Synechococcus sp. PCC 7335: one gene and its partners. The main gene of each other region encodes a partner of the protein of the gene in region 2 in a complex. Links are inferred from orthologs where the notes say so. Each region holds a gene or a part of one and is shown on either strand. Other genes may lie near its edges.

The links.
Region 1: the proteins of accD (region 2) and accB are in contact, whole or in part, in a solved structure (PDB 8UXZ), measured with the Escherichia coli proteins. The link is inferred for Synechococcus sp. PCC 7335 from one-to-one orthologs.
Region 3: the proteins of accD (region 2) and S7335_RS03420 are in contact, whole or in part, in a solved structure (PDB 8UXZ), measured with the Escherichia coli proteins. The link is inferred for Synechococcus sp. PCC 7335 from one-to-one orthologs.
Region 4: the proteins of accD (region 2) and accC are in contact, whole or in part, in a solved structure (PDB 8UXZ), measured with the Escherichia coli proteins. The link is inferred for Synechococcus sp. PCC 7335 from one-to-one orthologs.

The regions. Positions count from the first base shown.
Region 1 is NZ_DS989904.1:3,765,896-3,771,860, forward strand. What follows is about bases 2,821-5,543. They hold accB (acetyl-CoA carboxylase biotin carboxyl carrier protein), read right to left. Parts: upstream 4,570-5,543; coding sequence 4,072-4,569; downstream 2,821-4,071. Other genes in these bases: S7335_RS15915 (hypothetical protein), read right to left, coding at 3,218-3,619; efp (elongation factor P), read right to left, coding at 4,623-5,183; S7335_RS15930 (peptidylprolyl isomerase), read left to right, coding at 5,437-5,543. Outside these bases: S7335_RS15905 (threonine/serine dehydratase), read right to left, coding at 1-101; S7335_RS15910 (glycogen/starch/alpha-glucan phosphorylase), read right to left, coding at 212-2,770; more of S7335_RS15930, read left to right, coding at 5,544-5,965. UniProt on the Escherichia coli protein: This protein is a component of the acetyl coenzyme A carboxylase complex; first, biotin carboxylase catalyzes the carboxylation of the carrier protein and then the transcarboxylase transfers the carboxyl group to form malonyl-CoA.
Region 2 is NZ_DS989904.1:4,379,206-4,385,320, forward strand. What follows is about bases 3,243-6,115. They hold accD (acetyl-CoA carboxylase, carboxyltransferase subunit beta), read right to left. Parts: upstream 5,202-6,115; coding sequence 4,284-5,201; downstream 3,243-4,283. Other genes in these bases: psbV (photosystem II cytochrome c-550), read right to left, coding at 3,496-4,014; S7335_RS18335 (A24 family peptidase), read right to left, coding at 5,425-6,115. In the rest of the region: S7335_RS18310 (RNA methyltransferase), read left to right, coding at 1-479; S7335_RS18315 (serine hydrolase), read left to right, coding at 495-2,030; S7335_RS18320 (helix-turn-helix transcriptional regulator), read left to right, coding at 2,945-3,205.
Region 3 is NZ_DS989904.1:745,265-751,342, forward strand. Bases 1,898-4,733 are described here. They hold S7335_RS03420 (acetyl-CoA carboxylase carboxyltransferase subunit alpha), read right to left. Parts: upstream 3,885-4,733; coding sequence 2,910-3,884; downstream 1,898-2,909. Other genes in these bases: S7335_RS03415 (SDR family oxidoreductase), read right to left, coding at 2,033-2,845; S7335_RS03425 (long-chain acyl-[acyl-carrier-protein] reductase), read right to left, coding at 3,979-4,733. Outside these bases: S7335_RS03395 (lipoate--protein ligase family protein), read right to left, coding at 1-93; S7335_RS03400 (hypothetical protein), read right to left, coding at 41-406; S7335_RS03405 (YbjN domain-containing protein), read right to left, coding at 431-901; GTP cyclohydrolase I FolE, read right to left, coding at 1,078-1,827; more of S7335_RS03425, read right to left, coding at 4,734-4,998; S7335_RS03430 (aldehyde oxygenase (deformylating)), read right to left, coding at 5,206-5,901. UniProt on the Escherichia coli protein: Component of the acetyl coenzyme A carboxylase (ACC) complex. First, biotin carboxylase catalyzes the carboxylation of biotin on its carrier protein (BCCP) and then the CO(2) group is transferred by the carboxyltransferase to acetyl-CoA to form malonyl-CoA.
Region 4 is NZ_DS989904.1:1,820,245-1,826,362, reverse strand. Bases 1,896-4,771 are described here. They hold accC (acetyl-CoA carboxylase biotin carboxylase subunit), read right to left. Parts: upstream 4,068-4,771; coding sequence 2,724-4,067; downstream 1,896-2,723. Other genes in these bases: S7335_RS08000 (chorismate lyase), read left to right, coding at 4,641-4,771; S7335_RS08015 (hypothetical protein), read left to right, coding at 2,282-2,641. Also shown: tRNA (guanosine(37)-N1)-methyltransferase TrmD, read left to right, coding at 6-782; ispF (2-C-methyl-D-erythritol 2,4-cyclodiphosphate synthase), read left to right, coding at 1,056-1,532; more of S7335_RS08000, read left to right, coding at 4,772-5,255. UniProt on the Escherichia coli protein: This protein is a component of the acetyl coenzyme A carboxylase complex; first, biotin carboxylase catalyzes the carboxylation of the carrier protein and then the transcarboxylase transfers the carboxyl group to form malonyl-CoA.

The DNA of each region.
Region 1 (5,965 bases), 610 kb from region 2 along the record:
AAGCTACCTGTTTTTGACCTAATAACTGGAGTTTCTCGAACGTAGGGAGAAATAATGCTGTAGACGTTTTCAATGAGCGGTTTAAACTCTTCCGGCTTCATTTCTTTATTTAACCCAAAGGCCTTCGATCGAGAAACCGAAGGCCTTTGTTCACATCTCCTGAAATATCAACTTTCGCTTAAGGCAGTCTCTTCTAAGCTGAGAGACTCTGCTATACGGGTAGGCGAGTGCTGTTATCTGTCATCATCGATAGAGTTTTGGTGTACTCCTGTAGCTCCACAGGAACAGGCTTAATGTTCCAGATCTGATCGCAGTATTCTTGAATAGCTCGATCAGAAGAGAACTTACCCATACGAGCCGCGTTCAAAATTGACATGCGAACCCAGTTATCTTGGTCTTTATAAGCGGCGTCTACCTGTTTTTGACAATCGACATAGGCTTGATAATCAGCTAGGACCATAAATCTATCTTGATTCAAGAGATTATCAATTAACGGTTTGAACATCTTTGTATCTCCGCTGGAGAAGACACCAGAGCCAATCAGGTCGATGACGGTACGGAGCCCTTCATTTTCCTCATAATACTTACGGGGACTGTAGCCCGTGGCTTTGAGCTCAGCAACTTCGTGTGCCTGAAGTCCGAACAAGAAGAAATTATCATCGCCAACTTCTTCGCGAATCTCAACGTTGGCACCGTCTAAAGTTCCAATAGTCAGTGCGCCGTTCATAGCAAATTTCATATTGCCTGTACCGGATGCTTCAAAACCTGCGGTCGAAATTTGCTCTGAAAGATCAGAGGCAGGGTAAATAGGTTGTGCGTTCGTAACGTTGTAGTTCGGATAGAAAACGACTTTAAGCTGATCGCGAATGTCTGGGTCGCGGTTGACTACACGGCCCACAGAGGTGATGAGCTTGATGATGAGCTTAGCCATAAAGTAGCCCGGCGCTGCCTTACCCGCAAAGATAAAGGTGCGTGGCGTAATGTTTAGATCCGGATTGCTCTTGAGCTGGTGGTAGAGCGAAATGATGTGCAGTGCGTTGAGCTGCTGACGCTTGTACTCATGAATACGCTTGATCTGTACGTCAAACATCGAGGTAGGGCTAACTTTGACGCCAGTTGCCCTTTCAATGCGTACGGCTAAGGCTTCTTTGTTTGCTTGCTTGATCTGTCGCCATTCAGTGCGAAAGCCCGGATCATCGGCAAACGATTCTAACTGCTTGAGTTGAAACAGGTCGGTGGGCCACTCGTCGCCAATGCGCTGATTGATCAACCGAGTAAGTTTAGGATTGCTGAGTACCATCCAGCGACGAGGCGTGACACCGTTGGTTTCGTTGATAAATTTCTCTGGGAAGAGCTGATAGAAGTCATTAAGTACAGTTTCTTTGAGTAGCTCTGTGTGAAGGGCCGCAACACCGTTAATGGCATGACTACCCACACAAGCAAGATTAGCCATGCGAACATAGCGACCACCGCTCTCGTCAATCAAAGACATGCGGGATATGCGCTCGTTGTCCTGGCCAAATTTGAGTCTGACATCTTCTAGGAAGTGACGGTTGATTTCGAAAATAATCTCAAGATGGCGGGGAAGTAAGTTGCCAAACAAGCCAATAGGCCAGCGTTCTAAGGCTTCGGGCAGAAGGGTGTGGTTGGTATAGGCAAGGGATTTTTGGGTGATTTCCCAGGCTTTATCCCATTCAAATTCGTGAACGTCGATGAGTAGACGCATGAGTTCTGCGACGGCGATCGCAGGGTGCGTATCGTTCATTTGCAGCGTATATTTTTCTGGGAATTGTTCTAGGGGAATGCCATCGCGCAGCATGATTCGAATCATGTCTTGCAAAGAGCAAGAGACAAAGAAGTACTGCTGCTCTAGGCGTAGCTGCTTACCTTCTAGGTGCTCATCATTGGGATAGAGCACTTTGGAGATGTTTTCAGAGACTACCTTGGAATTGACCGCACCGGAGTAGTCGCCGTGGTTAAAAGCTTCAAAGTCGAAAGCATCAGGCGATTCAGCTTTCCACAGACGGAGCGTAGTGGCTGTGTTGACTTTATAGCCAAGAATAGCTGTGTCGTAAGGGACGCCCTTAACGACGCGATCGCACACCCATTCTACCCGGTAGCTGCCTTTGTTATCGGTATATGCTTTGGTATAGCCACCTAGCTTAACTTCTTGAGCCCACAGCGGCCGAACAATTTCCCAAGGATTACCATTAGCTAGCCACTTGTCGGTGCGCTCAATCTGCCAGCCATCTTGAAGTTCTTGCTTAAAGATGCCGAACTCGTAGCGAATACCATAGCCTAGAGAGGGAATTTGTAGCGTTGCCATCGAATCTAGATAGCAGGCCGCTAGTCGACCCAAACCACCGTTGCCTAGACCAGGCTCTTGCTCTTGCGCCATAATTTCGGGCAAACTTAGGCCCAGATCAGCCATGGCTTCGTCTACTACATCGTATAGACCTAGGTTGATCAGGTTGTTTCCTAGATACGGCCCCATCAAAAACTCTGCTGATAAATAGACCGCTGTCCGCGACTTTTGAGCCCGGTAGGTGCTTGCCGAGCTGAGCCAGTGGTGCAGCATGCGATCGCGCACCGTATAGGCCAATGCCATATAGTAGTCCTGTATAGAGGCAATCTCCGGCGATTTCCCCTGTACATAGAACAAGTTGTCTAGAAACGCCCGTTTTAGTGTTTCTGGCGTTAGACCAGTACGATCATCTTCCACTCGGATAGTGGAACGTACTTGTGGTGTGTTGATCTCTTTGGATTGCATAAGTCACCAGATAGATGGATGGGGGGCAATATAAGCAGGTTGGCTGAGGTCTGTTTATCGACGCTGTTCCCTTGAATTTTTGCTTGAGTTAATAGCTAAAAGACTTAATTTAAGTCAAATTTCAATCACTCAAGGTTATATGGACATTTGCCTCCTAGGGTTTAACCTACATAAAGTCATAAGATGCAGCGACAAACGGTAAAGCTAACTACTAAAGCTAGGTAATTATGCCCACTGGCGATCGCTATTAACTCTTTCCTAGCGTGTCGTTTGCGTTTGCGGGCTCATAGAACTAAAGAAAAAAGAATAGGAAAGCAAAACTTTCAGCTACCGTGCGGTCTACAAGTGAAAGCCCAGTAGTATCTGTTCTGACTACTGGGCTATTCCTAGATTGGGTGGATACTATGTATATCTACGACGTGATCGCTGAGCGCGTAAGGTAAGCATCTAGCGAGGTTTATCCGCAGGACCATCATCTTTTTGAGATTGCTCTAGCAGGCGTTCAAAACGCTCTTTACTCCAGCGATCGGTAGCATAGGAAATAGCGCTAATTTCCTCTAAACGAATTAGCCAAACAGTGCGCTGGTAGGGGTCGTCAGGTAATTCCTCGTCCTCGAATCCCTCAGCCACATCAACATCGACCACCTCGACATATTCTGCGTCTAGATAGATAGGTATGCCCACTAAGCGTGTCCCTGGCATACGAAACCAAACTTCGCTACCGGCGTGGAGGGCTTCTTCTAATCGGCGGTACAGTCGGCTCGAAGAATTTGAAGTGGCGGCGGCGGCAGGTCGAGTGCTAGTAGACTGCTCCTGACGGGCGGTGTTCTTCATCATGCCTTCTGTCATAATCTTCCTCCTCTTAATATGCTGCTTGCTTCTGTGTCCTACTTCATTCGACTTACTAGCTTAGTGTTTAGATTTCGTTAGTTCTGCTAGTTATTAGGATACAAAGATGTTTGTTCCGTCAGTTCAGGTGATGCTTTGGCACAGCATACCGTGCCAACTAAAGATGAGTCATCTTAATTCACAAGGATTATCCGACTGTAGAGAACCGCGCATCTACGACTGATCACCCCTAACTGATTGCGCCTAGTAGATGCCTTCTGTAGGCAAGTGGCATGCAATATCACTACAACATAGCAAATCCCTACTTAATTGGTCGCTTTAATTGATCGCTTTAGTTTAGTGAGTATTAGCTTTGGTTAGATATAGCTTTTCTACAGTTTTTGACAAAAGTGAATTTGAGCAGCCTACTACTAAGTGGGCTTAAGTGGGTTGAAAGAATAGGCTGGAAAAACTTACTTAGCAAGTTTTACTCGCATCAGTGGCTGTCCAAATTCGATCGGTTCAGCATTTTCTACCAGAATGGCTACAATTTCGCCAGACACTTCGGCTTCTAGCTCGTTCATTAGCTTCATTGCCTCGATGATGCATACTGTTTGACCCGACTGGATGCGATCGCCTACTTCTACGAAGGCAGACTCATCCGGCGCGGGCGATCGATAGAACGTACCGACCATTGGCGAGGTGATCTCGACTAAAGACGCATCAATCGCTGGTGTAGACGGAGTAGTAGGCTCTGCTGGCGTACTAATAGGAGCCGGCGGCGAGATTGGTGCTGCTGGCTCAATGGGCGCGGCGGGCGTAGTACTTGGAGCTGCGCTAAGAACAACTTCTGGCTGGAGCGCAGAAGGTTTACGAAGCGTCAGTTCAAATTCATCGTTTTTTAGGGTTAGCTCAGCGATGTCAGTCTGGTCTATAGCCGTTACCAACTCGCAGAGTTCTTTAAAGTTCACCTGTAAAATCCCATATTAAAAATGTTCATAGCTAGTGCGCAAATCATACAACCTTAGGTTTCACGACCTAGATAGGTATCGTTACGAGTGTCGATTTTGATTCTTTCACCCTGAGAAATGAACAGCGGTACCATCACCTGAGCGCCCGTTTCAACGGTGGCAGGTTTGGTTCCTCCAGTAGCCGTATCACCCTTGACTCCTGGATCAGTCTGAGTGATCTCTAAAACGACAGTGTTGGGCAGTTCTACTTCTAGAACTCGCTCATCCCAAGTCAAAACGGTTACTTCCATTTCTTCTTTGAGATACTTCACAGCATCACCAATTTGATCAGCGTTGAGCCGACTTTCCTCGTAAGTTTCCATATCCATAAAGACGTATTGATCGCCGTCTCTATAGGTGTATTGCTTGTTTCTCTTTTCAAGTATTGCCTGAGGCACCATCTCGCCCGCCCTAAAAGTCCGTTCGAGCGTGTTGCCTGTCTGCGCATTTTTCAGCTTAGTACGCACAAAAGCAGAGCCTTTGCCAGGTTTGACGTGCAAAAACTCAACGACGCGCCACACGGAGCCATCGATTTCGATACTGGTACCGGTGCGGAAATCATTGCTAGAGATCATGATGATAGCTAAAAGGTGCTAAGGCAATCGGCAATCATTGTACAGCTCGGCGGTTAGTTGCCTGCTAATTATGCTCCATAAATTAACAGCCTCACTACGGGCTAGACCTGCTGATAAAGTTAGCTAGCTGATGGCAGATAGTGTGAGCGTACTAATTGATAACAAGGGTTACAGCATCGGCGGGTGACTGGGGGTGAGGGACCCAGACTATGGCAAGATCAAAGCTGAACGCCAAAAGTCTCCCAATCAAGCCATGAATTTGCGAAAGCTTAAAAGTCTGATCAAAGCCGCTTGTTTTAGTCTGTTGCTATCCGCGATGTGTCTATTGACATCCGTGATGCCTGCACAGGCGATCGCGCTTAATCCGGTTCTAGCGCCTGTCCTAGCTGGGCTGCCGCCAGGAAATGCAATCACAGACGGTGCGGCTCTACTACGCTACGCTTTACCGATTGACAATAAGGAGATCCGGTCGATTCAAGGCGACTTAGAAGAGATTTCTGAATGGCTGCGCAGTAAGCGCTGGGGACCCATGAAGAAAGACGTTAATAAAGTAGAACGAGTACTCAATAGAAAGCGAGACGCGATTCTAGCTAGCGTGCCAGAAGATCGCCAAGCGCAGGCCAATCAGATTCTCGATAGTTTAGCAGGCGGACTAGAGCCTATTCGTGAAGCAATCGAGGCCGAAGACAAAGAAGGCGTTTGGACTGAGCGTAAGCAGCTGCTAGATCAAGTCGGCGAGCTAGAAGAGCTGATGGTAGACGGCTTTCCGTTTGAAGTGCCGG
Region 2 (6,115 bases):
AACAGTTTCTCAAAATTCCTACTAGCGATGCCTATAGCGCGCTTAATCTAGCCCAAGCAGTCACCATCTGCTGCTATGAACTCTCACGGGTTGCCAGAACCTTCTGCCCTAACAGCACCCTAAGCTCCTACCCTATCGAATCCTCTCTAGAAAACAAAACACCTGCTTTACAAAATACCCCTTCATCTGCTAAACAGTCAGAATCTTCCTTATCAAGTACAGCCAACGCCCCCATCATAAAAGAACACGAAGATCAGCCCAGAGCAAACCTAGAGGAAATTGAAAGATACTACGAGCATTTGGAATCATTACTACTACAGGTGGGATATCTTCTTCCTCACACAAGCGCTAGTCGCATGCGTAAAATTCGGCAGCTGCTCCATCGAGCCTCCCCGACCTCTCACGAAGTTGCCCTATTGCGTGGCATGATTCGGCAGATCGAATGGGCATTATCACACTCAAAACAACGGCAAACGTAAAGGTTAGACCCTGTCATGACGGATACCCACAACTTGCGCAACGCCTGGATCGGGGGGCAAAACGTTGACACTCAGCTACGGTCCAGTTCCATTAGGCAAAAGCCTAAACAGCTATCCAAACAGATTCCAACACCTTCTAAGGCACCTACTCGCAGCCGTCGTCATCGAAATAAACGCTCTCGTCGCACTGATACCTCTCTAGAGCGCCGTCGTTTGTCGATTACCGGATCTGATCGTGTTAAAAGCAGATCTACTAGCCGCACGCTTGCTGCTAAACCCAGACCGATTTGGGCTAGTCACCAATCGCAAGATACTGCGCAGGTCCATTTCCTTAGGCAGCAAAAAGAAGCCGGAAATGGTGATTCTAAAGTGAGTGATTTCATAGCAAGAAAACCTCGTGCGTTTCGATCTAATCCGAGGCCAACGCTACCTGTCACATCGATGCCAGGGAGAGGTTCATCATCTCGTGCATCAGGTCGTCGCCGTCGCCGTACGTCCAAAGTACATAGAACGCCTGCCTCTGTCCTTTACATTATTCGACTAATTATTGTTGGTTTAGGTGTGGCAGCTATTGGTGGAACCCTATTGAAGGCATTGCCGAAAGCGCCTGCGCAAGAGACTGCGGAGGTTGCGCCTGTAGCCACTCAAGATGTACCACTCAAGACTTTCCCAGTCGAGCTAACTACAGAGATTGCACCTCTAAAAGCAGCCTTGCAAGCGCTGCCTGACCAATACACTGGCCTAGTGCCTAAAGTTTTCTATGCGGATGTTGATACAGGTGAGTATGTCAGCGTAGGAGGGGAAGAGGCGATCGCAGCCGCTAGCACAATCAAGCTCCCCATTTTGTTAGCCTTCTTCGAGGACGTAGACGCTGGCCGAATTGACCTCATGAAAACAATGTCTATGAAGCCTGAGCAGATAGCTTCGGGGTCTGGAGACATGCAGGTGGCTGATCCTAAGACTCAGTACACGGCGCTAGAAGTCGCTTCCCAGATGATTGTCACGAGCGATAATACGGCTACTAATATGATGATCGATTTATTGGGTGGACCAGAAGCATTGAACAATCGATTTATCAACTATGGCCTAGAGACAACCCAACTAAACGCTCCTCTACCCGATCTAGAAGGCACCAATTTAACCAGTGCTCGCGACCTAGCACATACGATGCTTCTTATTAGTCAAGGAGAGTCTTTGACTGTGCGATCGCGTGACCACATCCTCAATATTCTCAACCGAACCCGTAGCAAGGATCTACTGCCAGCTACCCTCGAAGAGAAAGGCGCATTAACCTATAACAAAACCGGAGACATTCGTTCAGTACTAGGAGATATTGCCCTAGTGGATCTGCCGAATGGCAAACGCTATGTCGTAGCTGCTCTGGTTCAGCGCCCGAGCAACGATATCCGAGCAGCAGAGCTAATTCGCCAGGTGTCTGACCGAACTTATCAAATTGCCGAGAAAGCTATCCAACCATCTATAGTGCCTTCGAACGAGCCTACCCTTGATGAAGAGAGCCCGTCGGTATCGGAAGCAGAAAATGAGTCTTGAAAAACTTCACTACCCAAGCGTGTGATTTCCCTGCTTGCGCTGACAGTCTATCAGCCCAGATTGAGTTGACTTAGCGTATTTAACGACGTACGCAATAAGTAATTAGAGATCGTAGTAAAGCTTCAGCATTCTCTATTGCCATAGCGTAGAGCCTATATTCTGCAATCACCTCTACAGTCTTTGACACCTACTTAAGGAAAAACATTTAAGTTCAGGCACCTTGCTCGATTCCAAGAATGCGGCGTTATCGTTCTTCAACAACATTAGAAATTCAAACGCTGTAAGTATGAAACCTCATATGAGCTGTTGGTTATCAAGCAACGAGTTCACATCGCTTTAGTCGTCATCTTCCAAAAGTCATGGAAGAGCGATCGCTCAAAATCAATCTGGCTCTAAGGTCAGTAGTATCAGAGCGTAATGAATACCTCCAGCAAAGCTGTCTAGGTAGAAATACTGATTCCCTAACAACTGCGTGTTTTTTGGTTTTGTTAGGGAAGCATTTAGAGTGTGCCAATATTCTTAGCGCTGAACCGTACTTATCCTTTCTGCATGATAAGCATAGGCTGCATGTGCTCTAGTAGGACGTTCTTTTAGCTCCGAAAAGCAAGTCTCTCTACATGCAATCCCTTATGGTATGCGGATTATATAAACTCTGATTAGGAATATTTTGATTTATTTCATGGCTGTTGATCCGACCCCTATCTACCAACCAGCAATCAATGATGTGTAGGTCAATTCTATAACTGGCTGATATGAAGACATAAGAACTATTTTCGTCTTCGAGGATGTTTTGTAACCCTTGGTATAAATTTTTAAGATCTAAGTATCATAGGTCCGTACACATACGCCTAATAAAGCAGCGTTGCACTTTTATACATCCCTTAAAACTATTTTCAAACTATCACTCGCGAGACATGAAAAAAATGGGCAGGGCAGGCAAGGCACTCAAGTGTGTTCTTCAACAATATGGTATTAGTCAAAACAGACTAGCCGTTACAATGGGTGTGGCCCGGTCCACCGTAAATCAGTGGGTCAACGAGGTCAGCGATCCGCTCGCTGATTCTATTCCAGATATTGTTACCGCCCTAGACACGTTAGAACCTTCTGCCGCGCAGATATTTTTGCAGCTGTATATTCAGCGTAGAGGCCCTCAACCCAATAAGAACCTTCAGTAGGGAGCTATTGGGTTGGATTTGTTGGCGGCGTTCTTAATAGCGGTAGTCGCGTTGTAGTGACGGAGGCGACTACCGCTACTTCCAGACGTCCTCAAAGGCAGATTTAATGCATCACCTAGGTTCAGTATGTAGCGCTAAGCAGCGAGAGCTACATAGCCTAGCTCAGCGAATCTATATTCATATATTGCGGCCATAGAAAAGCACAGAGAAATATTCCTCTGTGCTTTTTATGGTGTCTTTATTATTGCAATAAAACTAGCCTTATTCAGCTAGGAATGTCGCAGCAATGCTTACAAGGACTTCGTTTTACCTGCACCCCACTGGTCACCACGAATCTTTGGCATTAGTAGAATATGTCCAGAGATTGCCCTGAGGTCGTCTTCTGTTAGATTTCGCATCTTAGGGTAGATATCGCTGCTCTTGGTACTAGGATGTAGTTCAGAAATCTCAGTCAATCCATCGTAAGTTGTTGGGTTGTGTAGGTAGTCTACAAGCCCTTCCAAGTTGTTTCGATCAGGGAAGGCACCTGCCAAAGACTCGGTGTCTAGACCCACGTTAGGATTGGTCTTAGTGATACCTCCTAGATGACAGATCGCGCAGGCATTGTTGAACTTTTGTTGACCCCGAGTAAATTCTTCTAGCGAAAGTGTTACTGTATCACCCGCTTCATTGAGAGGGATGGTTCGAAGGTTCGCGTCGAGTTCGGCTGCGATCGCGCCTTCTACCAAAGGCCCAGCGCCAAACAGACCTATTGCCACAAAGACAAACGTCGCCATCCACCAGGCGAATTTTTGGAATACTTTTTTCATATTTAATGCTCGCTTTTTAGCCACGCAACACAGCAGTGATCCAACCATGGTTTGAATCAAATTATCTCTCTATCATGCCATGAATAGGACAAGAGAGCGATGGCCCAGCGCCGAAACTGCGCTGAAACCCCACCGAGTCTGCCTTAGACCACATTAAAGATAGACCGCCAGCGAATCAATGGTATGAACCCATAGGGCAAAGCCCTGGCTGTTATTTCGTCCCAAGGGGTGGGAATGAACCCAAAGCGATTTAAAGAAGTTCTACGGATCTATTCAGCTCCTTCTAGAACCACTTCCACTTGCTTAGCAACAACAGGCACCTTTCCCTTCACAGGAGCATGTAGTCGAATCAGCTGCGCTAACGTCCGTTTGAGCTGAGGACGCGGCACAATTTTGTCGACGAAACCGTGATGCAGCAAATACTCAGCCGTTTGAAAGTCCTCTGGCAGCTTTTCGCGAACGGTTTGCTCTACCACACGGCGCCCAGCAAAGCCAATAGTTGCCTCAGGTTCAGCCAGGATAATATCACCTAGCATCGCAAAACTAGCTGTCACACCACCAGTCGTTGGATGCGTGAGAATAGGAATATACAACAGGCGAGCAGAACGGTGACGCTCTAACGCTGCTGAAATCTTCGCCATCTGCATCAGACTCAGCATACCTTCTTGCATTCTGGCACCACCAGAAGCGCAGACAATCATCACTGGAAGCCGATTCGCCGTACCGCGCTCAATCAAGCGGGTAAGCTTTTCACCCACAACTGAACCCATGCTGCCGCCCATGAATCGAAAGTCCATAACACCTAATGCCACAGACTCTCCAAGAATCTTTCCTACACCTGTTTGAACACCATCGATCAGCTTTGTCTTGGTCTGGGTATCGCGGATGCGATCAGCGTAGGCTTTGCGATCGCGAAACCGCAGCGGATCTTCAGGTGAAATCTGAGTATCTATTGGCGTCCAAGTACCTTCATCTATCAGTTGCTCAATTCGTTCGACGCTAAACACCCGATGGTGATGGCCGCACTCTGGACACACCTGCTGATTTGCCTTGAGATCTTTGGTATAGGTAAGCACATCACAACGTTCGCACTTAGTCCAAAGCCCATCAGCAATCTCCCTCTCTCGGTGATCTGGGCTAATCAAACCTGTCTTTTTTCTGTTGGCAAACCAGTCAAACAGCGACATCTTTCCACTCATCAGCTTTGTTTAAGGTATGCCTCAAAACGAAAGGGAAGTGAGGCCAATACTATTCCTATCCTACTAGGGTGGCGGTCATTTGTAGGAAGTAGAGATAGAGCTGCTTTGGCAAAGCCTATCTATTGAATACAAGAAGATCTCATAAGACTCTAATAGAACAAGAAAGTGAACAGGATAATAGTGCTTGGAGTGATTGGTTATAGTCTAAAAGTTATAATCCCAGAGGAAAAAAGATCGATAGATACGCGTCTATAAGCTGCTGACCATAGAAAAGCGTGAGTGTAGCGCCTAGCGCTAGATATGGCCCGAACGGGATTTGCTGCTTCCGGTCTATCATACCTAGTACCAATGCTGAGCCTCCAATCAGGGAACCCATCGCTGCAGCCAAGAACGTCGCTAAGAGTAATCCTGGCCAACCTAACCAAGCTGCCATCATTGCCGCTAGTTTAGAGTCCCCACCGCCCATGGCCGTTTTACCAAATACACTGCTCCCGGCAATACCGATCAGATCAAACAGCCAAAGCCCAAAAATACTCGAAAAGAAAGCAGCTACCACACCGCTCATTCCCGAAAGTAATGTCGGTGTCGCCAGGTAGCTTATCGAACCCTGAAATCCCCATCCCAGGATTAATCCTGAAGCGGTCAGACGGTTAGGCAACGTCATCGTATCCAAATCAATCAGCGCCAGTACCAGCAGCCAGCAAAGAAATATCCAGTAGCAAGGTGTCTGCCAGGTCAGTCCGAAACGAGTAAACACCAAGACAAATACCCCCCCGGTAGCAAACTCTACTAGGGGATATCGAAAAGCAATCGGCTGCTTACAATTGCGACAGCGACCCCCTAGCCAAAACCAGCCGAACACTGGCACATTGTCGTAGAGTTTCAGGCGTACTCCACACTTT
Region 3 (6,078 bases), 3.6 Mb from region 2 along the record:
CACATGTTGATCTAGCAGCCAGCTATCGATCGCCATGTGCTCAGCGCCCGCCCTGTTCATCAGCGGTATCATTCGCCAGGTATCGTGAGCCATTTCTATTGGTTCGCTGGAACAACGGCCACAAAAGCCAAACGAAAAGAGTCGTTTCCACTAATGCGTTCAACATATTGAGAGCAAGCATACTGACTTGCCACGCATCTGGTTGCACAGTCGGAGAGAAGACGCTAGCGATCGCCTCTCCCCCAAAATTACCTAGCGCTGCTATTGAAACTAAGTAGATCATGTAGGCCAATACGGCGAGTCGCTTGGTCCGAATGAGCAGCCAAAGCAGAAAAACTAACTTTGTGAGCGAAATCCCAGCCGCAACAACTATCAGAATAATTGAGAGAGAAAAAGCAAAGCTCATACCTACAGCTTCATGGAGAGAAGACTACGCCGCCGGATAATTCTTCAGCAGCTCTTCATCGTTTTCATCTGCGATAGAAGCCACGATCGTCATCAATCGAGAAATTTCGCTAGGATTTATATCCATTAGAGTCCGCGCTGAAAACACAACAACACTGTCTTCTAACAGACCGAAACAGGCTTCAAACGTATTGCCACAGTTCATCTCGAGTAGCTTACGCATCATATCTGCCTCGTTTTGAACCGGTAGCTTGTGTACAGGCGACCAGACCGTCAGCGTATCTTCATCGGTTTCACCCGAAAGCTGAACGAACACATCCACTGAGCCGTATTTAAACTTCCATAGGTGTCCGTCATCGGAATGGTTCACCATTGCCGTACCTTCCTGCTCCAGACTGGAAATGACTGTCTCAATCACATCTAAAGGAGAAGTCGCCTCTTCTTCAGAATTATCTGGAAGGGCTGCAAGCGTCTCAATAGCAGGCGTTGTAGTCATGTCGATAATTTCAAATACAAACAACTATCACAACTCTATCGTTGGTCTTCCGAAAAGGAAAGTTATCTCTTCCCATGTAGTGAACTACGCTAGATGGTGAGCTGTACTAGTCAAAAGTGGCGAACTTCGGCAGATAGATTCGATAGCTGAGTTTGGTAGCTCTAAGTTTAGTCGCTTTAATAATTAGCGAATCCAGGCTGATGGCGAATCAGGCTCAAAAACTCTTCACGGGTTTTTGCGTCTTCGTCAAATACACCGACCATAGCGCTAGTCACCGTCCAGGACCCTGGCTTTTGAACCCCGCGCATGGCCATACACATATGACTTGCTTCCATCACAACGGCTACACCTAGAGGATCTAGGACTTCTTGTACAGCCTCAGCAATCTGACGATTCAGGCGCTCTTGCACCTGCAGCCGACGGGCATACATCTCAACAATACGAGCAAGCTTACTCAAGCCGACCACACGCTGATTAGGAATATACGCAACATGGGCTCGTCCCATAAAAGGCAGCATATGATGCTCGCACAGGCTGAAGAAGTTGATATCACGAACGAGCACCATTTCGTTATGGCCTTCATCGAAGATGGCATCATTGACAATGGTCTCTAGTGATTGTGAATAGCCTTGGGTTAAAAAGCGCATAGCTTCGGCCACGCGATGTGGCGTTTTGAGCAAACCTTCACGCTCAGGATCTTCCCCAACGGAGAGCAGCATAGTACGAACAGCGTCCATCATCGGGCCATTGTCTTCATTGGGGCTTATTTTAGAAGGGCGACGAGGAATCACCTTGCCATGCTTGGTCTGACGATCGGGACGTACCTGATGGCTGGAGAGTTTGTCGCCATTAGTAGAGCGATTACTCAGCACGCTCTCGCTAAAGTCGCGGCCATCGATACCGGGAATCCCGTCAGATATAGTCATAGAAAAGGTCCTCTTAAAACCCAAAGTGAAAGCAGAGAGTGAAGCTGAAAAAGCAGGCTGTGAAACTGGACAGCCGAGTATAAACAGTTGAGTATAAAGTGTGACTATGAAGCTAGTCTGGAGATGAAAGCAAGAGTGTGGACCAGTAATGTGAACCAGTAAATAGCTACATCCAACAGCTCAAGTCAATAGCTACAACGCACAGCTACAATGCACCGACGCTAGGCGTTATCGTCAGATGAGAAATGACCGCACTAGAAGGTAGAAGCGCCGTATGCAAGATGGTTTGGGCAACTGTTTCTGGCGTGAGCATAGCAGACCTGTCAAAGTTGGCTTGAACAGTATCGGTATCCCAAATAGGTGTATTGACCGCTCCAGGTGATAAGGTAACGACTCGAATTCCGTTAGCAGACTCTTCAGCCGCAATTGCGTTCGACAATTGCACCAACGCCGCCTTACTTACACCATACGCACCCCAGTTCGGGAAAGCTTGCTGCGCTGCAATCGAGGCAATGTTGATGATCAATCCTCTAGATTGAGCCCGCATTCCTGGTAAGACTGCCTGAACCATTTGGAAAACGCTTGTCACATTGAGCGACATTACTCGCTGCCAATCAGCTAAGGGCATATCACCTATAGGCGCGGTATACCCCATACCTGCGCTATTTACGAGAATATCCACTGGGCCGAAATGCGCGATCGCCTTTTCCACTAGTGCCTTCACTCTATTACAGTCGGCTAGGTCAATCACTACCCCTTGAGTGTTCACTCCAAAGACAGCTAGCTCTTCAGCTAAGACAGAGAGCTTATCCTGCGAGCGGGCCATCAGTAGCAGATCAAACCCAGCTTGAGCAAACGCCCTTGCCGTTGCTTCTCCTATTCCAGAGCTAGCGCCGGTAATCAACGCGCTACCTACGGATCTATCTAGTGATGGAGCTAATAGCGAGGCTCCTAGATTGGCTAACATAGGCGGCAAAGCTAGCTGATCGCCCTCTTCGCAATCAGCTTCAAAACTCAAGAAAGATTAATATCGGTGCTAATAAATGCTAACTGTTATTTGCCACGAATGGAGAATGAAAGCCCTAGCTGGAAAATACGCCAATCTGACGAAATTTGTCATAGCGCTGATTACGTCGTTGCTCTGGGCTCATATCCAAAAGGGCATTAAGATTCTGTGCTAAAGCTTGCTGTAGAGTATCTGCCGCTTCAATCGGCGCAGCATGAGCGCCCCCAATAGGTTCAGGCAGTAGTTGATCCAAAATGCCCAGCTTCTTAAGATCCCAGGCGGTGACCTTTAGCGCATCAGCCGCTTGCGGTGATCTAGCTGCGTCCTTCCACAAAATAGACGCGCAGGCTTCCGGACTTGCCACATAGTAGACCGAGTGCTCAAACATCATTAGGCGATCGCCCACACCGATACCTAAAGCGCCACCGGAGCCGCCTTCTCCAATCACCGTACAAATAATCGGTACATCTAGGCGAAACATCTCACGCAAGTTATAGGCGATCGCCTCGCCCTGACCCATTTCTTCTGCTTCAAATCCTGGCCAGGCACCTGGCGTATCAATAAAGCTAAAAATCGGCATATCAAAGCGATCGGCATGCTCCATCAACCGCATCGCCTTGCGATAGCCACCGGGCACTGGCATCCCAAAGTTGCGCGCTACGTTGTCTTTAGTATCGCGTCCTTTTTGATGACCCATCATCATTACCGGGCGGCCTTGGAAACGAGCGATGCCGCCGACTAAGGCCAAGTCGTCCTTACCCGAACGGCGATCGCCGTGTAGTTCTACCCATTCATCGCTAATGGCCTGAATATAGTCCAGCGTACTGGGCCGACGCGGATGACGAGCTACCTGAATTCGTTGAGCTGGTGTTAGGCTTGTAAAAATTTCCTGACGCAGCTGCTGGGCCCGCGATTCCAGCTGATGGATCTGGTCAGACACATCGACATCGTTATCTTCAGCTAGCTCACGAATCTGAACAATTCGCGACTCTAACTCAGCTAGTGGCTTCTCAAAATCCAGTAAAATTGGCCTACGTTCAGTCGTTACCATAAGGAGTCAAGGGCTAAATAAAGGGTCCAGTCAACAGCTGAACCTAGCGCTCAGCTAGCGGTACTAGCGTATCGCATTTGTAGCAACCACTACATCACGTTAGCAGGGGTTTAAACCCGTGTCGTCTAGATGCCTCTCCAATCAAATCCATCTTCTCTAACGTAATTTGATTGCGGCCCCAAGAAAAATTGGTATGTAGCTTTTCAAACTCCAACAGCATCGACTCTGCAAAGCAGGCGAATAGCTGACGGCCTGGCACATCCATGTTCACAATGTTCATGATGTGCCAATCAATGTCTAGCATGTGCTCAACGATGCCACCTTTGAGTACTGTAATACCCGGGTGCGAGAACGTCACATCCATGTTCTTTGGATAGCCACCATCAACCATCAAGCAAGGCTGCTTTAGTGTCTCCAAATCTACTTCTACCCCTTTGGGCATACTGGCAACCCACACCACTACATCCGCTTGGGGCAGTGCTTCGTCCAATGTTTGCACCTGACCGAACTTTAGATCTGCTTGTAAGTTTTCTAGACGCTCTTGATTACGAGCCACGAGCAGCAGGTTCTTAACGCCTGTACGTGCCGTTAACCAACGACACACAGCGCTCCCAATATCACCAGTTGCACCACAGACTGCGACCGTCGCCTGGCTCAGATCGATGCCGAGGCTAGGAGCCGCTTCCTCTACCTGCTTACAGATCACATAGGCTGTATGCGTGTTTCCAGTTGTGAACTTACTAAAGTCTAAATCTAAGTTCCGAACCCGCTTAATCTGCTCTAGCTTGAAGTTCTCAAAAATGATGGACGAAAAACCACCTAGCGCCGTGATGTTGATGCCCTCTTTTTGAGCATGAGCCATTGCATTTAGAATTTTACGAGTGGCTGCTTTAATCCGCCTGTTCGCTAACATCTCTGGCAAAAAACAAGACTCAACGTATTTGCCTTCGATCGTCTGTCCTGTAGCGCTAACCACTTTAAAGTGATCGACAACCTGGGGCGGGGCGCTACACCAAAAGTCTAAGCCTTGTTCCGCATATTCAGGGTAGCCCAGCTTATGGGCAACTGATTTAGCGTGTTCTAGGCTGGTGAGATGACCAATTAAACCAAACATTCAGGAGTTACTAACGTCTTACGCGTTAAAAGAAATATGGATACTTCGTCGTGTGCATCCTAATTTTTGTTCCATCCTGCTGGTCAAAAGATCCTGGAAATGAAAATCCAGCTTCGGAGGGAAGATAAAGGAAAGCAGTACTAAATCGATAGAAAGGGAAAAGCGACCCTATCATTAAAGCTGACTAAGGTCGCTTGCAAGCGGCTACTACACAGCGGCAAGCCCTTGAGCGGATAGTCGCATCACATCGCGAGCGCTAAAGCCTATGTTAGCAAGTGCTTCGCCGTAGGTGATCATAAAGTCTTCGATCAAGGCATCTTTCTCCATACCCAGAACAGCCGCATCCTCTTCCACCTGGTTTAGCATCTTCCAGATCAAGGGTAGATTGGCACGGTTTGCTGTCTCTAGCTCGGCTTTGGATGCTTCAAAGTTTGCCTTTAGCCACTCTTCGCCAAAGTTTAAATGCATATACTCATCTTTGACGACGCCTTCTGTAATCTTACGGGCAAAGTCATCTGCGACTGGAATATAGATGTTGTAGGCAGAGATAGCGAAGGTTTCAATGATCAAAGATTGGATCAGCAGACAGGTGACAATTTTGCCCTCGGCAAGAGCAGTTTGAAAATTATCGTGGAGCTGAGCGAAGAATTCTTTTGCAAAGGGCATATCTGGGTTGACGCTGAGGTTTTTACCACAAGCCTGAAATCCCTTCATATGACGGTTTTCCATTCGAGCCAGCTTAAGCAAATCATCCTTGAAGTCACCAAGATGCTCCGATAGCTGCTTGTAGTTATTGTTCGCTTCGAGCTCGCCCTCAATCACAATCGCGTTAATACGACTGTAAGCATCTTTGTAGGTTTCACTTTGGAAATCCATTGCTGGGCTAACTTCAAGGGTTTGCATAGCTGTACTATCCTATTGCATTAAATTTGTTTGATCTATTAGACCTCTAATTGCGATTGCTCAAGAGTTCTTAATAGTTCTTACCAATCTGTGTCTTTACTAGACTATCAGAATCGTCCTAGATAAGGAGCCCCTAGGGTAGGAAATCTGGTATGACAATCATTGATTGATCGCGAT
Region 4 (6,118 bases), 2.6 Mb from region 2 along the record:
TATCAGTGCCGCTTATGGACTCTCTATTAGATCCTCTAGATCCTCAACAGCTAGAACCCTCAATAGTAGCAAGACAAAGACAACTCCCTTTACGGTTCGATATCGTCAGCCTCTTTCCAGAGTTCTTTGTCTCTCCGCTTGAATCTGGGCTGATTGGGAAGGCGCTACAGCGACAGATTGCGACTGTTGAGATCACTAATCCAAGGGACTTCACAACCGATAAGCATCATCGGGTAGACGATATTCCATACGGCGGCGGTGTGGGCATGGTGATGAAGCCAGAGCCCATATTTGCTGCTGTTGAATCGCTGCCTATCATGCCCAAGAGGGCTGTGATCTTGATGACGCCGCAGGGTCGAACTATGGAGCAAGCTTTGTTTAAAGAACTTGCTAGCTACGATCAGCTAGTGCTGATTTGTGGACACTATGAGGGCGTTGATGAGCGCGTCTTGAACATCACCACCCAAGAGGTATCTCTAGGCGATTTTGTCCTGACCTGTGGCGAAATTCCGGCCCTGACTTTGCTAAATGGCGTTGTTAGGCTGCTGCCAGGTACGGTAGCAAAAACTGACTCTTTAAAGTATGAAAGTTTTGAAGCCAATTTACTTGACTATCCGCAATACACGAGACCTGCGCAGTTTCGGCAGTGGTCTGTACCCGAAGTGCTGATGTCTGGTAATCATGGTGTGATCGCCCAATGGAGAAAGCAACAGCAGCTAGAGCGAACACAACAACGTCGGCCTGATCTGTTTAAACGTTGGCAGGATAGCACTGAGCGATAGCTTTTCTCGTGCTTTTCTTGGTAATCAGCTTGGCATTTTGCTGAGGGTTCAGCCGATAAAGATATTCTAAGCAACAGGGAAGACGCTATAAGCATTGGACCCTTGACTGAGGTGCAGTTTTCGGGCTGACAGCCTTATGTGACAACTGGTCAAGTAACTCGCGCTCGTTTCATTTATCAGAGAAGCGCTATATAAAGTTGAGTAAGCGTAGAGTGGAGTAAGCGTCATAAATCAACGCTTTATATCTTGATAACGCGAGCAAGCTTCTTACCTATGAATATTCGGATTGGCAATGGATTTGACGTTCACCGTCTACACGCAGGCCGCAAGCTGATTTTAGGCGGAATAGATATCCCTCACTCGCAGGGGCTACTGGGTCATAGCGATGCCGACGCGCTTACTCATGCCATTATGGACGCGATGCTAGGCGCACTGAGCCTAGGAGACATTGGGGTGTACTTTCCACCCGATGATCCTAAGTGGGCAGGTGCAGATAGCCAGGTGCTGCTCGCTCAAGTGAACCGGCTGGTAGGCGATCGCGGTTGGCACGTTTGCAATATTGATAGCGTTGTCATTGCTGAAAAGCCGAAATTAAATCCGCATATTCCCAACATGCGGACTCGACTAGCAACGACCCTCTCTATCGAGCCTGATCAAATTGGCATCAAAGCGACCACCTACGAGAAGCTTGGTCCTATTGGGAGAGAAGAAGGTATTGCTGCCTACGCAGTGGCACTATTGCAGTCCTAGTAGTTGCTGCAGTCCTAGCATCCGTTTATAGACCTAGTACGTATAATTTCTAAGTCCCTTAGTAAGATACTCAACTCAGTAGAGTACAAAGAGCTGGCGTCGAAATTTAGTATGCCAGTCTATGAATTGCCCTTTTCTATCTTTTAGGAAACAGGCTTCATCATATTTTTACTATATAGGGCAAGTTTGGTATAAAAAGTTCAAAAACCTAGCCAAAACTACGTAAAACCCGTCCAAAAACCCTATTGAGGTATCAAAATATACGTAAATCTTCTTATACTACTTATACAATCTTTGTAAATCCTTACAGTACCAGTCACCGGTCTAGCTATTTCTTCTGAAAGCTATTTGTAAAGATTCACTAAACGTCTGTGTTTTTCCCACTATTGGGTTTGAACAGAAAGGCAATTATCTCTATTAGGCAGCTAGAGCCGTATCTAGGGGACATTCCCATCGCTCTCCTGCACAGAGTAGCAACTCTTCTGGGCTAGACGATGAGAAAGTGAGCGATAAAACTATCAAGAATTCCTGATAGGTACAAGATGGTGTCGAGATTTCACCGAAGCGGATTAAGTTCTTGAATATAGAAGCGTACAAGCAAAACCATACCTGTAGAAGCGAGACCGCTGAGATAGCAGCGAAACCAAAAGTACGTAAACGGGTTCAGAACACAGCTCAGCTGGAATTAGCAAGGTAACGAAGGAAATATATTCGTTTGAAATATTTATTGACAAGTGGAGGATAAGAGCGTGAATGGAGTAGGCGAATCATCAGTTGTGTTAGTACCTTCCGTGCATAATCCGTTTGGCGCGACAAAGCTATCACCACTTAAGGGCTTTTCTACTAGCCCACCGGAACGCATTGGCATCCGAGGCGAGTACGACTACAACGGCTTAGCTAATAGGGTTCTAAGGTGCTTTAATCAATCTGTTAAAGAAGACATCAGCCAGCTGAAGGTCCGTCAGCGCGGATGTGTCGTTATCTTGACAGGTGTTGTCTCGTCACGAACATTATTAGATCAGTTAGTAGCACTAGCAGCTAACGTAGAGGGAACGGCTCACGTTGAAATTCGTTGCGTTAGGTTTACCGAAGAGGCAGCTATTACATAGTCCGTCTGTATAAACGGTCCGTCTATACGAATATCTAATCTAAGTAGCCATTACGGATAGCGCTCTGTTCTAGGGCGGCGAGCTATTCCATCATATTTGCCACAAAGTCTGTAAAGACTTCTCCTTTCACAAACTGCGGATGCGCCATTACTTTTTGGTGGAATCCGATAGTCGTTGGCAAACCAGTGATAGCAAATTCTCTAAGCGCTCTTTGCATACGCCGAATCGCTGTATCTCTGTTTGGACCCCAAACAATAAGTTTGCCGATTAGCGAATCATAGTAAGGTGGAATTTCATAGTCGGTATATACATGAGAGTCCATCCGAACCCCTAAGCCACCAGGGGCTAGATAACCGCTAATTCTACCGGGATTAGGCCGGAAGTTGTGCTCTGGATCTTCTGCATTAATCCGGCATTCTATGGCATGACCACGTAGTTGGATATCGGCTTGAGTAAATAGTAGGCGATCGCCTTGGGCCACCCGGATTTGCTCAGCAATCAGATCGATCCCCGTTACCATCTCTGTGACAGGGTGTTCAACCTGGATGCGGGTATTCATCTCCATAAAATAGAATTCGCCCGTACGGTCCACCAAAAACTCTACCGTGCCAGCACCCACATAGTTGATAGACTCAGCAGCCCGGACCGCCGCCGCACCCATCTGCTGTCTTAATGATTCGTCTAAAGCGGCGCTAGGAGCTTCTTCTAAAAGCTTTTGATGGCGTCGTTGAATGGAGCAATCCCGCTCGCCCAAATGAACAACATTGCCATAGCTATCCGCTAGAATTTGGAACTCTATATGACGTGGGTTCTCGACAAACTTTTCTAAGTAAACACCGGGATTACCAAAAGAAGCTTCTGCCTCTCCTTGAGCAGCTAAGAACATTTTTCCAAGCTCATGGGGAGCGCGTACCAAACGCATACCACGCCCACCCCCTCCTGCGGTTGCTTTAATGATTACTGGGTAGCCAATTTCGGCAGCAAGTTTAGCAGCCTCCTCCTGGCTATTTAGCAAACCCTCACTACCTGGAACGGTAGGTACTTTGACCTTTTGCATGGTCGCTTTAGCAGTCGCCTTATCACCCATCGCCAGCATCGCCGCCGCAGTAGGGCCAATGAAAACAAGATTATGGTCAGCGCAGATTTCAGCGAATCGAGCGTTTTCAGCCAGAAAACCATAGCCTGGATGAATGGCAGTTGCGCCTCTCGTGAGCGCAGCAGCGATAATATTTGGAATGTTGAGATAGCTTTTGCTGCTGGAGGCTTCACCAATACAGACGGCCTCATCAGCTAGTTGAACATGGAGAGCACTGCGATCAACGGTGGAATGGACAGCGATGGTAGCGATTCCCATTTCTTCGCACGTGCGAATAATCCGTAGTGCGATCTCACCACGATTGGCAATCAAAATTTTAGAGAAGCTCATCTAGCGGTCAGCATTTGCTGCTAAGTCATCAAGAAGCTGATCGTATCACGCATCCTTCTACCCCTCTTTACTTTGGTGGAAGGCTTTAGTCCTCGCCGTAACTACATAAAGCAAACGTATCCGTAGAAACTGTCGAAAGGTGTCCATTATGCCGTATTGTTATAAGTCGATGTTGCCATCATTTGCGGATGTGGTGGAATTGGTAGACACGCACGCTTGAGGGGCGTGTGGCTCATGCCTTGCGAGTTCGAGTCTCGCCATCCGCATAGGCTCAAGACAGGTTGTGGCCACAGGGCTCCTGTAATAGGATTTCTGTACTTTGGCTGTCAGATTTTAGTGAAAATAGAATCCCTCCGAATTCATTTTGGTTGCAAGTCATAGCAAAACACACAGGCTAAAGAGTTTGATCTAGAAGGTTCGACTCTACAACTTTGGTAGATAATTGCGTAACCTTATCTCTATAGTCCCGCTTTTGTCGCTTTCTATTGTTTGCAACTTGCTAGGTATGACTTGTTCGCTGGTTATGACTTGTTCGCTATGATAAGAGCAAGGATATAAACTTTTGTAAACACATTGGCTTCAGCGTCTTCCGCTCTTTCTTCGACTCAACCAGCTACCTGGTATGCTTTGAAACCTCTATGGCAAGGCAATCAATCTGTTGTGAAACGAGGGCTGCCTCACGATCAGCTTTCCCCGGCATGGCAGATATTGATGCTAGGAGATGGTTCGCCAACGCGCCATCTGCAGCTACTAACCCGTGAACCAACAGAGGTCGATGTCATCGATATGTCGCCTGTAGCCGCAGGTGGGGACTATGCACCTTTGCCCATTGCACAAGTGCCAGGCCCACATTTGCGCCGTCAGGTCTGGCTGCGGACAGCTTCTGGTCAGCGACTAGCTTATGCTACCTCTTGGTGGGAAGCTAGTCATGTAGACGAATACCTAGAAAATCGCGCTTTACCGATTTGGGCTAGCCTAGCTAAACTACGCACGGAACTCTATAGAGATATTCAAGGAATTGAGTTTGGTTATTCTACCGCTCTAGAGAAGGCATTTGAGCAAAAGGGCCCGTTTTGGGGACGGCATTATTTGTTTTGGCACCATGGGCAACCGCTAACACTGATATACGAGGTGTTTTCTCCTTACTTGATTCGGTATTTAGGACCGATGGGTTCGGAATGTAGTTAGGATTTTGTCTGTGCAAAGCTGCGCTTCAGGATGACACGGACTATCTGCAACGATCACTTGCCCCTGAGTAATCTCCAGCTTCTCCTATATTCGCCTTTAAACTATTAGCCACCTCGTCGATCGCCAGGTCTCGGGTTCAATCCCAGCTACCAAGGAATCACTTGAGGAACCTTACGCGTCATCAAGCTGAAGTGTTTGCTCAAAAGTGTTTGCTCGACCTCGATGCTAACTCCGTACTCCTAGCTCAAAGTATACTCTCCATGTAGCAGATATGAGAGAGGGTCTGTAAAACACGACTACTACTGCATTGGTTGCAATAGGCACACAAGCAGACGATATACAGGAGTAGTCATGGCACCAAAACAATCGTCTTTTCTATTGTTCGCTAATTGATTAGCTCTTCGACTATCCCCAAGGTTTGATTGTTCCTAGGGTGCAGTCTCAGTCTAAAGACGATACTGGTATTTAGGTGTGCTCATAGCGCTCCGATGGTAGTGATTGGTAATTGCGCTATGGTTTGTAATGTCCTGATGTACGACTAGAGGCTTGTGCTTGTCTCGCCACTTTTTCGGAAATTTTGAAGGGCACTTTACCAGCAGTTGAAGTCGAAATCTTCAAGTGATCTAACTCCGCTTTGTAGTGTCCTTAGTTGCTATCTATTCAATGCTAACTACTTAGTTAAATGTCTGACGAGTTTAGCATTCTTCGCTTGGCACTCTACACTGGTTGGCACTCTACACTGGTTGGCACTCTACACTGGTTGGAGGACTAGTTGCTAAAGACGACATCCGTTCACCTACTTAGCACTTTCCTATGAACACTGAGACCTGCTAATCGAGGCAAGTCGCGCTAGTCGACGAACT